Regions from separate parts of the Nonomuraea sp. KM90 genome, predicted to be linked through region 2. Evidence: riboswitches for the same ligand, from Rfam matches in the RefSeq annotation. Region 2 holds a riboswitch; each other region holds the start of a gene.
The links. Region 2 has a riboswitch for cyclic di-AMP ahead of ACTWPW_RS01540 (C40 family peptidase). Riboswitches for the same ligand answer to the same signal wherever they lie in the genome.
Positions count from the first base shown of each region.

Region 1: it holds a riboswitch for cyclic di-AMP, as region 2 does, so the genes downstream of both, ACTWPW_RS57935 (glycoside hydrolase family 25 protein) here and ACTWPW_RS01540 (C40 family peptidase) in region 2, are expected to answer to the same signal.
Region 3: it holds a riboswitch for cyclic di-AMP, as region 2 does, so the genes downstream of both, ACTWPW_RS55630 (CHAP domain-containing protein) here and ACTWPW_RS01540 (C40 family peptidase) in region 2, are expected to answer to the same signal.

Region 1 covers NZ_JBQQCB010000171.1:11,522-15,723, reverse strand. Annotated here, with positions in the region: gene ACTWPW_RS57950 (TetR/AcrR family transcriptional regulator) at 1-275, opposite strand, end outside; gene ACTWPW_RS57945 (NAD-dependent epimerase/dehydratase family protein) at 344-1,267, shown strand; gene ACTWPW_RS57940 (CHAP domain-containing protein) at 1,373-2,008, opposite strand; cyclic di-AMP (ydaO/yuaA leader) riboswitch at 2,021-2,169, opposite strand; cyclic di-AMP (ydaO/yuaA leader) riboswitch at 2,593-2,737, shown strand; gene ACTWPW_RS57935 (glycoside hydrolase family 25 protein) at 2,750-3,514, shown strand; gene ACTWPW_RS57930 (fibronectin type III domain-containing protein) at 3,837-4,202, opposite strand, start outside.
Region 2 covers NZ_JBQQCB010000001.1:256,483-260,684, forward strand. Annotated here, with positions in the region: gene ACTWPW_RS01530 (M48 family metallopeptidase) at 1-1,254, opposite strand, end outside; gene ACTWPW_RS01535 (hypothetical protein) at 1,266-2,087, opposite strand; gene ACTWPW_RS01540 (C40 family peptidase) at 2,186-2,707, opposite strand; cyclic di-AMP (ydaO/yuaA leader) riboswitch at 2,781-2,945, opposite strand; gene ACTWPW_RS01545 (C40 family peptidase) at 3,390-4,202, opposite strand, start outside.
Region 3 covers NZ_JBQQCB010000148.1:8,752-12,953, forward strand. Annotated here, with positions in the region: gene ACTWPW_RS55620 (aldo/keto reductase) at 1-132, shown strand, start outside; gene ACTWPW_RS55625 (Gfo/Idh/MocA family protein) at 223-1,176, shown strand; cyclic di-AMP (ydaO/yuaA leader) riboswitch at 1,294-1,431, shown strand; gene ACTWPW_RS55630 (CHAP domain-containing protein) at 1,444-2,148, shown strand; gene ACTWPW_RS55635 (hypothetical protein) at 2,365-2,661, opposite strand; gene ACTWPW_RS55640 (alpha/beta fold hydrolase) at 2,928-3,746, opposite strand; gene ACTWPW_RS55645 (LysR family transcriptional regulator) at 3,805-4,202, shown strand, end outside.

The sequences.
Region 1 (4,202 bases), on a different contig from region 2:
TGGCCGAGCGCGAGGAGGTCGGCGACCGGGTCCTCGGTGCGGGGCACGGCTTCGAACGCCTGGGCCAGACGCTCGAAGCCGGCCAGGAACATCTCGCGGACGAGGCCCGCCTTGTCGCCGAAGAGCTGGTAGACGGCCATGGTGGACACGCCTGCCTGCTGTGCGACGCGGCGGGTGGTCAGCGCGGCCGGGCCCTCGGAGGCCAGGAGCCGGCCGGCGGCGTCGACGAGCTCGTGGCGAAGCTCCTGGTGGTCGCGCTTTCTCGGTCTTGCCATAGTGGCCAGCTTATCATAACGTTGTTATATAACAACGGTTTGAAACCCCTTCGGAAGGGACCAGCACCATGTCCGACCTGCATGTCGTCCTTGGCGCGACCGGCGCGATCGGCTCGGCCGTCGTCGCCGAGCTCACCGCCCGGGGCCGCCGGGTCCGCGCCGTCAGCCGGAGCGCGAACCCCGGCCCCCACGAGCTGCGGGCCGACGTCACCACCACCGAGGGCGCCATCGCCGCCTGCCAGGGTGCCGCCGTGGTGTACCAGTGCGCGCAACCGAACTACGCAAGCTGGGCCGCGGAGTTCCCCGATTTCACCAGGACGGTCCTCGCCGGGGTGGAGGCCGCCGGTGCGAAGCTGGTCATGGCCGACAACCTGTACGTCTACGGCCCCGTGACCGGCCCCATGACCGAAGACCTGCCGTACGCCGCCACCAATCCCAAAGGCCGCGCCCGCATCGAGGTCGACGACCTGATCCTCGACGCCCACCGGGCCGGGCGCATCCGCGCCACCCTCGGACGGGCCTCCGACTACTACGGCCCCGGAGGCGTCAACACCGTCATCGGCCCGACCGTCTTCGCCGCCGCCCTGGCCGGCAAGACCGCCCGCTGGGTCGGCGACCTCGACCAGCCGCACACCATCGCCTACCTGCCCGACACCGCCGCCGGGCTGGTCACCCTCGGCGAGCGCGCCGAGGCGGACGGGCGCGCCTGGCACCTGCCCGCCGCCGAGCCCATCACCGGCCGCGCCTTCCTCGACCTCGTGTGGGCCGCGGCCGGCGGCACGCCGAAGAGCGCCGGGCTCGGGCGGGGGATGCAGCGCCTCGTCGGGCTGTTCCACCCCATGGTCCGCGAGTTCGGGGAGACCTGGTACCAGCGGGACCGGCCGTTCGTCTCCGACGACTCGGCCTTCCGGAAGGCGTTCGGACCGGTCGACGTCACCCCGCACCCGGCGGGCGTGGCCGCGACGCTCGACTGGTATCGGCAGCACGCGTAGCCCGCTCTCCCGGAGCGAACACAACGGGTGGCGCAGGATCTCTCCTGCGCCACCCGTTGTCCCTTGACCATCGCACCTGGCAAGGAGCGTGCGGCCTGCCTGGGATCAGGCCTTGTACTGGGGGTAGCCGTAGCCGACGACCTGGGACTTGGGCCGGATGCGCTGCTCGACCTTGCCGTTGCCGGTGTTGCCCTCGATCGTGGTGATCGTGCCGTTGCCGTTGTCCTGCTTGACCAGGCCCACGTGGTCGATGCCCGTGGTGCTCTTGCCGTTCCAGTCGAAGAAGACGACGGCGCCGGGCTTGGCGGTCGTGCCCCAGTGCTGGTTGGTCTGGAACCACTTGGCATAGGTGACGGTGTAGGCGTCCCAGCCCATGCTGGGGCGGACGCCGGCCTTCTCGCCGACCCAGGAGACGAACATGGCGCACCACGGAGCGTTGGCGTAGGCCCGCACACTCCCGCCGTCACGGGTGATGGTCTCCTGCGCCCGGGGCGAGGACATGTACCAGCTGTGGAACGGGGTGCCACCGCCCGCGGCGTTCTCGGCCACGCCGATCTGCGACTCGGCGACCTTCAGCACCGACTGCGCGGACACCTGACCCGCGGACTTCTGCGCCTGGGAGTCGTCGGCGGCGAAGGCCGGACCGGCGGCGAGAACGGCACCCGCCGCCACGGCCGCCCCGACGGCGAACCGGGTGAGGCTCGCGGGCTTCAGGGCACGGGAAAGGGTGTACTTGGCCATTACTTGGATTGCTCCTCGCTTCCATGCCGCCTACCGGGTTAGCTGACGGGTTCGGGCGTGGAAGTGCCCTACGGAGCGCTCGGATCAGAGCGCGCCGATTCACCCCGAAAAAAGGTGGGTCCCCGGTTCCGCTGCATTCACGGATTCGGCGGGCCGCGTCACACATCCCTGCACGTCCGTGCTGGTGAGACGCGGTCTCGACAAATGAACGGCGTCACGCGACAAGTGCTTGTCGGCAGGTCGTACGCCTTGAGTCCTCAAAGGTAAGCGAATCGCATAGAAAGATGCAAGCCGGGCCCTGGGAAAGGCAACAGGATCCCCTGTGACATAGGCGATCGCGACACAATTCTTTACCCAAGCAGCATGGTGGACGGGGTTTAGGAGGGCAAAAGAGGTCGCATCACGAGTATCACAAGTCACAGCCGTTCCGGACCGGCGACCAGGGCGGCGCCGGAAACTTTACCCAGCCCCGGAAGCCCTTGCCGGCGCGGCTTTTCGGGCTCGTTCCCGCCGACGAACATGGGGCTTCGCTTTGCCATACTTGCTCCCACTTTAGGGAGATCTGTACCTTTACTGGGCGCGGTCCGCCGCGCCCGCCGAATCCGCGACCCCGCGGAGCCGGGGATCCACTCTTCGGGGTGAATCGGACGCCGGCCCGAGCCGCGCCCGTAGGGGCGACTTCCAGTCCCGAACCCGTCAGCTAACCCGGTAGGCGGCATGGAAGAAGGAGTCGACATCCCCATGCTCAAGCCTCAGCTTGCCGCGATCGTCAGGAACCGCCGCCCCGCCGAGCTCTTCGCGCTGGCCGTCGGAGGCGTGATCCTGGCCGCGACCACCGCCGTCACCGGCGCGACCGGTACGGTGCTCGCCTCGCCCACCGGTCACGGCACCACCGTGCAGGCGACCCAGCACAGGACCCAGCAGCTCACGTACGGCCTGGACATCTCCAACTACGAGCCCCAGTACGACTGGGCCGCCAGCCCCGCCCAGTTCGGCATCATCAAGGCCACCGAGGGCACCGGCTTCCGCGACGCCTCGTTCGCCCGGCACTGGCGTGAGCTGGGCGACAAGGGCATCGTGCGCGGCGCGTACCACTTCGGGCACCCCGGCAACGACCCCATCGCCGAGGCCGAGCACTTCCTGTCCGTGGTGAACGCCCAGCCCGCCAAGGCCGGCGACCTGCTGGTCCTGGACCTGGAGACGACCGACGACAGGTCCGTCGCCCAGGTGAACGCGTGGGCCAAGGCGTGGCTGTCACACGTGAAGGCCAGGACCGGGATCACCCCGATGTTCTACAGCGGCTGGAACTTCGCCGACACGTACGGCAAGGGCCTGGCCGAATATCCCCTGTGGGTCGCCCACTACAGCCGGGCCAAGGGCGCGCTCACCCCGCCCGCCGACTGGAAGTCCTGGACCATCCACCAGTACACCGACTCCCCCATCGACCAGAACGTCTCCGCGCTGACCCCCGGCCAGCTGCGCGACCTGGGCAGGCACGCCGCCTGACCGGCGCGTGCCTTCCCGTCTGCCCTTCCGCCTGGGAGGGCACGCGCCGCAGAGCAAGCACCGCAGAGCAAGCACCGCAGAGCAAGCACCGCAGAGCAAGCACCGCAGAGCAAGCACCGCAGAGCAAGCACCGCAGAGCAAGCACCGCAGGACGTGCGCCGCAGGACGACTCGCCGCCGCGACGAAGAGCAGGGCGGCGGTGGCGAGCGAGGCCGGGGCGGGGCCGGGCAGCGCGTCGCCGCGAACGGTGCGCCGCCCCGCTGAGACGGTCGGGGCGGCCGGAAGGCCGGGAGCGGCAGCCCGATCCCGGCCTCCCGGTGGGTCACTCGAAGGTGAGTGAGTCGATGGTGACGGTGCTGTTGCCGCCGTACCAGAAGCCCATCGCGAGCTGTCCGGGGGACGCGCGGTTGATCCCGTTCGCGGACATCGGAAGCCTGATGTCCTTGTACGCGGTGGTGATGGCCGGACGGCCGCCGCCGTCGAGCGTGAAGTCGCCGAACGCCTTGGTCACCCCGCCGAGGCCGAGGTGGAAGTGGGCCTGCTCGCCCCCTGCCGCGCCCTTGATCCGGACGACGAGATGGGTGTACGCGGACAGGTCGGTGTACACGTCGCTGCCGAACCAGCCGCAGTTGTCGTACCGCAGGCTGAGCGCCCCGCCGGACACGGCGCCGGAGCCGCCGCCGTTGAG
Region 2 (4,202 bases):
GGCGTGGCCCAGCTCGTGCGCCACGACCAGCTCGACCTCCGGCTGCGGGGCCCGGAGCAGCGTGTCGTAGACGACGATGCGGCGCGTGGCGCCGAAGCCGGACACGTACGCGTTGAGCGCCGTCGTCCTGCGCGAGGCGTCGGCCACCAGCACGTCCTCGACCGGCACGCCGTCCCGCTCGGCCATGTCGAGCAGCTTCGTCCGCAGCGCGCCCTGCGGCATGGAGGTGAAGTCGTTGAACATCGGCTCGAACACCACCGGGTACACGAACGACGCCACCACCGTCAGCGCGAACGCCCCCACCGCGGCGGGGATCCACCACCGCCGCACCTTGCGGGCCAGCGCCACCAGGGCCGTCAGCATCACGCAGAGCAGGAACACCTCCACGCCCAGGTTCTTCAGCCGGTCGCCCGCCCAGCCGGCCCAGTCCTGGGTGGACAGGCCGTAGTCGCGCATGATCGTCTCGAACCAGGCGCCCAGCGGCCACCTGACCAGCTCGACGATCGCGGTGATGACCACGACGCCGAGGATCACCCGCACCCACCAGGGGCCCTTGAGCCACCCCACCGCCCTGGCCCCGAGCGGGGTGGCGAGCAGGAGCCCGGCGAAGACGATCGTGAGCGCGAGCGACAGGTAGCTCGGCAGGCTCGTGGCCGCGTCGAACGCCTCCGCCCTGGCGATCTGGGCGGCGGTGAAGTCGCGGGCCGGATCGGGCGGCCCGCCGGTCAGCACGTGCCACGGAGTGGTGAAGGCGGTCACCGCCAGGATCACGACGCCGAGGAGCACCAGCGCGACGGCGGCCTGCCGCCTCAGCCCGCTCTCCCCGGCGGGCGGCCCTCCGTTCACGGGCGTCTCCCCACCGTCTCGTGTCCACGCTCGGGCTCCGGCTCGGGTCCGGGCCCCGGGCTCGCCCGGCACCGCCTCTCCGGCACCCTGGAGGACCGTCTCAGGAGCCGCCCCACGAGCCGCCCCACGAGCCGCCCCACGAGCCGCCCCACGAGCCGCCCCACTGGCCGCCCCACTGGCCGCCTCACCCGCCGCCTCACTGGCCGGTTCCCCGGCGGCCGCCCCGCCGCCGTGTCCGGCCGTCCCCGCCGCCGTGGCCGCACCCTCCGGCCGCCCGGCGCCCGGCCGCCCGGGGCCCGGCTTCCCGACGCCCACGGCGGCCATCGCGCCGTCCGGTGCGCCGTCCGGTGCGCCGTCCGGGGGCTCGTCCTGCCGTGCCGCGTCGTCCTCGTCCTGCCGTTCGCTCATCTGCCTCCCCTTCACACGAGCTGATCCCGCACGTATTCGCGCCACCGTGCCGTCAGCGTGGCGACGGAGAGCCCCAGTGAGGCGAGTGCCCGGTCGAGGCCGGCCGCCTGAGCTTCACGGTAGAGCCTCACCAGGGTCCCTTCACCGAACCGGTCAGCCAGGAAGCGACACGCCAGCCAGGCCTCCTGGTAAGCCCGCGCCAGCCGGTCGGGGTCCCGCCCGTCGGCCGCGAAAGCCGCAGGTCCCGGCAAAGCGTTCGGCAGGCGCCCGGCGCGGACCTCGGCGGCCAGCTCGGCGGCGGCCGTCGCCACGGGGAGCCCGGCGTCGCGGTAGCCGACGTAGTCGGCGAAGCCCTCGTAGAGCCAGACGGGGAGGTGGTCGGTGCCGGCGGCGACGTGGGTGAGCTCGTGGGCGAGCACGACGTCCCTGCCGGTGGGATTGAGGGTGGCGAAGAGCTCGGGTACGACGATCACCCGCCCGCGGTCGGCCACCGCGGCCAGGCCGTCCAGCCGATCCACGCCGGCCAGCCGGGCGGCCTCGCGGGCGGACTCAGGGACGACGACCAGGGGGCGTACCGGCCTGCCGAGCACGGCCGAGACCCGCAGCCCGGCCCGATCGGCGAGCCGCGCCATCTCGTCGAGCGAGCCCGCGCCCTGACCGACATAGCTGACATGGCCGACGACGACGGACCGACCACCGCGCCGGACGACCGTGCGGCCGCCGGGCCACAGGTCGAGGATCCCCGAGGGCAGGACCGGGGGTTCGGGGCCACCGGCCAGGGCGAGGAGCAGCAGGCCGGCCACCGCGGCTCGTCGGCTCACCTGCTCGGACACGATGCCCGATCGTAGCCCCACCACATGAGTGCTCCCGCGGACGCGCGAGAGCCCCGCCCGAATCCAGGAAGGTCTCCAGGAATCCGGACGGGGCTTCTTCACATGCCGGGACGGACCGCGCCGACGAATGACGACTTACGCCATCCGCCCAGCTTGTCGATGCGCACCCGTTCGCCTGTCCGTGGCGAGTGGATCATCTTGCCCTTGCCGACGTACATGCCCACGTGGCCGAGCCCGCTGAAGAACATCAGGTCACCCGGCTGGAGGTTCCGCCAGGAGATCCTGCTCTTGATGCGGGCGAACTGGCTGCTCGCCACGCGCGGGAGCGTCACCCCGGCCCTCTTCCAGGCGAACTGGACGAGTCCGGAGCAGTCAAACGAACCAGGTCCTGTGCCACCGTAACGGTACGGGTCACCGATCTGATCCTTGGCCACGGCGACGGCCTTGCGGGCCTTCGCTTTCTGCCGAGCGATCCTGGCCGCCCGTCGCTGGGCTGCCGTGGCCGACGTCGACGTCTTGGCGGTGGTCTCCGCCTTCGCCGTCTCAGCGGCCGATTCGCTCGTCGTCGCCGCCTGAGCCGTTGGGGCAGGGAGGATCAGACCTCCGGCCGTCACGGTCATCGTGAGCGCTACGCCGCTCAGGGCAAGGCGGGACAGGCGGGGGTTCTGCAGGGAGGTAGACAGGATTTCTCCTTGTGTCTTCCACGAACGCCTACCGGGTTAGCTGACGGATTCGGGCCTGGAAGTCGCCCTACGGCGCGATGACGCGCCGATTCACCCCTGATCCCTGGGGAAACGTGGGATCGCTGGGTCCCCGGCTCCGTGCCTCCTGGCTGCACGGACTCGGCAGGTCGTCACCCCGATTGATTGCGATATGCAGATATCTGGGGATATCGGGGACGACCGGCGGATTCTTTTCTGTCTCGCATCGGGAGGGACCGATGCGGGTTCGCGGTGTCATGGCTTGTTCACCGCGACGACGCCAGAAGCTACGCCGAAAGGTCAAGGATCGGCAAAGCGCGAGTCAGGTTGTAAAGATCAGACAGCAGGGCCAGTAAGGAAGGAAACCCCTGCTGGAACACCAGGTTCCGTTATCCAAATGTGACCCTGCTCACACTTCTGACAGCCCGCGCTTGTCAGGCGTCGTTTGTCGCGTTTGTCACATTTTTCGCAGGAATTGACGGCCGTTTCGCGCCGTGGGAACGCTCCCGCCCCGGATCGCACGCCGGCAGACGCCACCTACTATGTGGCATCGTAGAAGCGGATGTGAGGCCGAAATCCGGTCGGGCGGGAGCCGAAAATGTTACGGGCGGACCGCGCCGACCAGGGAGCGGCCGTACGCGGAGAGCGCGACGACCTTCACGACGTCGCCCGTCTGCGGCGCGTGGACGATCTGCCCGTTGCCCGCGTAAATGCTGACGTGGCCCAGGCCCTCGCTGAAGATGAGGTCGCCGGGCTGCAGGGAGTCGAGGTCCACCTTGCGGCTCGCGCCCCACGCCCACTGCTGCCACGTCGTACGCGGCAGCGTGACGCCGGCCGCCGCCCAGGCCGCCTGGGTCAGGCCCGAGCAGTCGTACCCGCGCGGCCCCGTCCCGCCGTAGATGTACGGCTTGCCCACCTGCGCGTACGCGAACCGCAGCACCGCCGCCGCGCTCCCCGAGGCCGGGCCCGTGTACTTGATGCCCGTGCTGTTCGGGTTGCCGGGGTTGTAGGCACCCAGCTTGTCCAGCAGCTTCTTCTGGTCGACGATCAGCTTGCGGATCTCCGAGCGCTCCTTCTCGACCGCGTCGCGCTCCTTGTCCGCCTCCTCGAGGGCCTCCTGCGCCTTGTCGCGCTCGACCTTCAGCCCGCGGTTCTCCCGGTCGAACGCCGCCAGCTTCTCCGCGCGCTCCTGCGCGAGCTGACCCGCGACGGCCAGCCCCGACAGCGTGCTCTGGGGGTCGTCCGAGGTCATGATCCCGGGCCAGGAGGTGACGTCCTCACCGAGCTGGTAGCTGTCGACGGCCATGCCGATCACCTGCGCGCGCAGGTCCGCGACCGTCTCCAGCTTGCGCTTGTAGCTGTCGTTCAGCTTGGTGAAGGTGCTCTTGGCCTTCTTGTAGCGCTCGTTCGCCGT
Region 3 (4,202 bases), on a different contig from region 2:
ACGCCCGCGCGGATCGCCGAGAACATCGACGTGTTCAGCTTCATCCTCGACGCCGAGGACATGGCGGCCATCGGCGCGATGAACAGGAGCAGGCGCATCGGCCCCGATCCCGAGACTTTCAACATGACGTGAGTGACCGGAGTGGCTCATGTGACGTAAAGGAATTACCGTTACATGACGCCGCCATAAGTCACCTTTTACCGTCCGTATACGATCTGCCGCGTGCAAGATTTCACATGGGGAATTGCGGCGACCGGCGGCATCGCGCGTACCGTGGGGGCCGCCATCGTGGCGGAGCCCGGGATGCGGGTGGCCGCCGTCGGATCCAGGAACCTCGCCAGGGCGCAGGCCCTGGCCACGACTTTGGGGGCGGAGTCGGCGTACGGCTCTTATGAGCAGCTGTGCGCCGACCCGGCGGTGGACGCGATCTACGTCGCGACGCCGCACGCGCAGCACCTGCGGGTGGCCGAGGCCGCCATCGCCGCGGGCAAGGCCGTGCTCTGCGAGAAGCCGCTGGCGGCGACCGTGGACGACGCGGAGAAGATGGTGCGCCTGGCGCGCGAGGCGGGCGTGTTCCTGATGGAGGCCATGTGGATGAGGTTCAACCCCCTCATCCGGCGGATCGCGACCGACCCGCGCTTCGGCGAGATCCGCTCCGTGCAGGCCAGTTTCGGCTTCGCCCTGCCGTACGACCCGGCGCACCGGCTGTGGGCGCCGGAGCTGGGCGGCGGCGCGCTGCTCGACCTGGGGATCTACCCGTTCGGCCTGGCCCAGCTCCTCCTGGGCATGCCCGCTGACCTGCGCATCACCGGCTCCCTGGCCCCGAACGGGGTGGACGCGGAGGCGGCCGGCGTATTGCTCTACCCCGGTGGCAGGCATGCTCTCGTGGCCACCTCATTGCTGGGGAATTACCCTAACCAGGCCAGTGTTGTAGGTACTCAGATGCGGGCGGACATCCAGGCGCCGTTCTGGGCCCCGCAGCGGATCCTGCTCACCGGGCCCTCCATGGAGCCGGAAGAGCACGTGCTCGATCCGGCGGACAACGGATACGCCGGAGAGCTCCGCGAAGTCCGCGCCGCCACGGCCGAAGGCAGGACCGAATCCTCGATCATGCCGCTTGACGAATCCCTTGCCATGATGGGGCTTCTGGCCGACGCACGCAGGCAACTTGCCTAGCCGCGCTTTTATGGATTTGTAATCCTCTTGCCTCATGTATTACCTTATGGGGCAACTTGAGGCATACGTCCGGTTTGTCCGGCTATGTCTGACCATCGCACGACAAATCACAGGATCGCCCTGTGACCGCTGAATCCGCGTCCGCGCGGAACCGGGGACCCATGTCCTTTGGGGTGAATCGGCACTCCGGTGCCGTAGGGCAGCTTCCACGCCCGAACCCGTCAGCTAACCCGGTAAGCGGCATGGAAGCAAGGAGTAACCCCCTCGATGGCCAAGCACCGTATTTCCGCTGCCTCGAAGACCACCATCGCCCGCGCCGTCCTCGGCGCCACCGTCATCGCCTCGGCCCTCGGCGCCAACGCCGTAGCCGCCAATGCCGACACCGCCACCGGCGTCGCCGCGGCCACCGCCGCCAGGCACCCGGACACCGCCATCGCCGCCCACAAGGCCGGCGACAGGGTGGAGGAGACCAAGGTCAACGTCACCGCGGACCAGGTCCTCGCCCTCGCCAGGGCCCAGGTCGGTACCTCCGAGAACGCCTACGGCGGCGGCACCAAGTACCAGCAGTGGTACGCCGCCTCCAAGCGCGCCGCCGAGACCGTCGCCCGTGACGGCGGCAACCGCGCCGCGTACCTGAACGCCGCCTGGTGCTCGATGTTCGTCTCCTGGGTCGGCGAGCAGACCGGCGCCCGCCCGCAGGTCGGCTGGGACGCCTACACCGTCGCCCACGCCAAGTGGTTCGCCGCGAACCACCGCTTCGGCACCGTCGCCAAGCCCGGCGCCGTGGTCTTCTTCTCCTGGGACGGCGGCAAGAGCCTCAGCGACATCCAGCACGTCGGGTTCGTCGTGAAGGACAACCAGAACGGCACCATCTCCACGATCGAGGGCAACACCGGCAACGGCCGGGTCGAGGAGCGCATCCGTCCGAAGTCCAAGGTCTTCGGTTACGGCTACCCGCAGTACCGCGCCTGACGGACTCTGGCTGAGGGGGTTCCCCCGCCTTCCCTGAACTCGACGAGCACGCGTCCCCGAATGGGACGCGCGCTCGTCGCGTTTCCCGGCTTCCCCCGGCGATGCCGATGCCCGCCATGAGCGTGCCGGGCACCGGTCCTCGGCGTGGCGGCATGCTCACCAGCACCCCTGCTCGGGCGCCGGCGGGCCTCGCGATGACCCGCGGCGCTCCCCGCGTCACAGCCCGTCGGCCGCCGTGAAGGCGTCGCGCTGGATGGCATGCAGCTCGGCGTACGGGCCGGGGCGGGCGACGAGGTCGTCGTGGGTGCCACGCTGGACGACCCGGCCGCCGTCGAGCACGACGATCAGGTCCGCCGTCCGCACCGTGGGGAAGCGGTGGGTGACCAGCAGCGTGACGGTCCAGGGGTGGCGGCGGGCGGCCTCGGCGTAGCGGGCGAAGACGGCGCTCTCGGCCGGGGCGTCGAGGGAGGCGGTCGGCTCGTCCAGCACCAGCAGGAGCGGGGCCTCCCGCATCGAGCAACGCGATCAGCGGCGCGGCGCCGCCGTGGGAGACCAGCCGGCCGAGCGGCACCGTGCCGAGCGGGCCCAGCGTTGCCGCGCCCGCACCGAACAGGCCGAACGGCACCAGGCGGCAGGGCCCGGCCAGCGGCAGCAGGCCGGCGAGACGGACAGCCCTCACGCCAATCCAATGCGATCACATTGGTATGCCATGTGCCCGACGGTAACCCCGCCGCGCTCGGCGGGTCAAACCGATGCGGGCACATCGGGATAAGCCCGGCTCACTCCAGGAAGAACGCGGCCAGCGCCCCGGCGACCCCGTCCGGGTCGTTCTCCATCGGGATGTGACCCGCCTTCGGGATGCGCACCAGCCTGGTGGCGGGCATCTCGGCGGCGAACCGCTCGGCCTGCCGCACCTGCTGGAACTGGTCGTCCTCACCCCAGACCAGCAGCTTCGGCGTACGGTCGGCCCGCAGCGCCGGGACCAGGTCGAGCGTGTAACGGCTGTCGGCCGCGCCCGCCAGGGCCAGCCACGACCGGCAGACCCGCGGGTCGGTCCAGGGGTCGAGGTAGTCGGCCAGCTCCTCCTCCGTCGCCGGACGGGCCAGCGCGGCACCTACGGCGATGCGGCGCGCGGCCAGCACGTCCTCGGCGGTCGTCGCGGCGGCCACCGCCGGGTCGCGGTAGCGGGCCACCGCGGCCACCGGCCAGGAGTCGTACGTGACCGAGTTGACCAGCGCCAGCCTGCGCACCCGCACCGGCCCCGCGGCCAGCAGGTGCTGCGCGACCGCGCCCCCGATGTCGTGCCCGGCCACGGCCACCGGCTCCTCCGCCCCCACCGCCGCCGCGAAGCGGGCCACCCACTCCGCCAGCGCCGGAACGGCCGCCGTCTCGACCGTCAACTCCCCCTCCGAGCGCCCCAGACCGGGCAGGTCGACCGCGACCGGCCGCAGCCCGGCCGCGGCCAGCCGGTCGATCACGGGCGCCCAGACCCGGCTCCAGTACGTGCCGTGCAGCAGCAGCACCATCGGGCCCCGCTCCCCGGCCGTCAGATAGCCGGCCCGCCGCCCGTCTACGTCAATCGTCTCTCGCGTGGTCATGGCATAACCATCGTGTTCTGCTCCAGCCCCGGTCAAATACCAACTAGGGTATGTCGGCATGACATTGGCGCAGCTCAGAGTGCTCGTCGCGGTCGCCGACCACGCCGGCTTCACCACCGCCGCCGACCACCTCGGCATGTCCCAGCCCGCCGTCAGCCGCGCCGTCGCCACGCTGGAGCGCGAGCTCGGGGCGACCCTGTTCGTCCGCCACCGCGACGGCATCGCCCTCACCGAGGCCGGCCGCCGCGCGCTCGCCCGGGCCCGCGAGGCCCTGCGGCACTTCGACCTCATCCGCGCCGACGTGGCCGCCGCCAACGGCCAGATCACCGGCGAGCTGCGCCTGGCCAGCCTGCCCAGTGCCACCGGCACGATCGTGGCGAAGCTGCTGCGCGCCTTCACCGACCGCTACCCGCAGGTCCGGGTGCGCCTGTTCGAGGGCGTGGACGACGACATCCG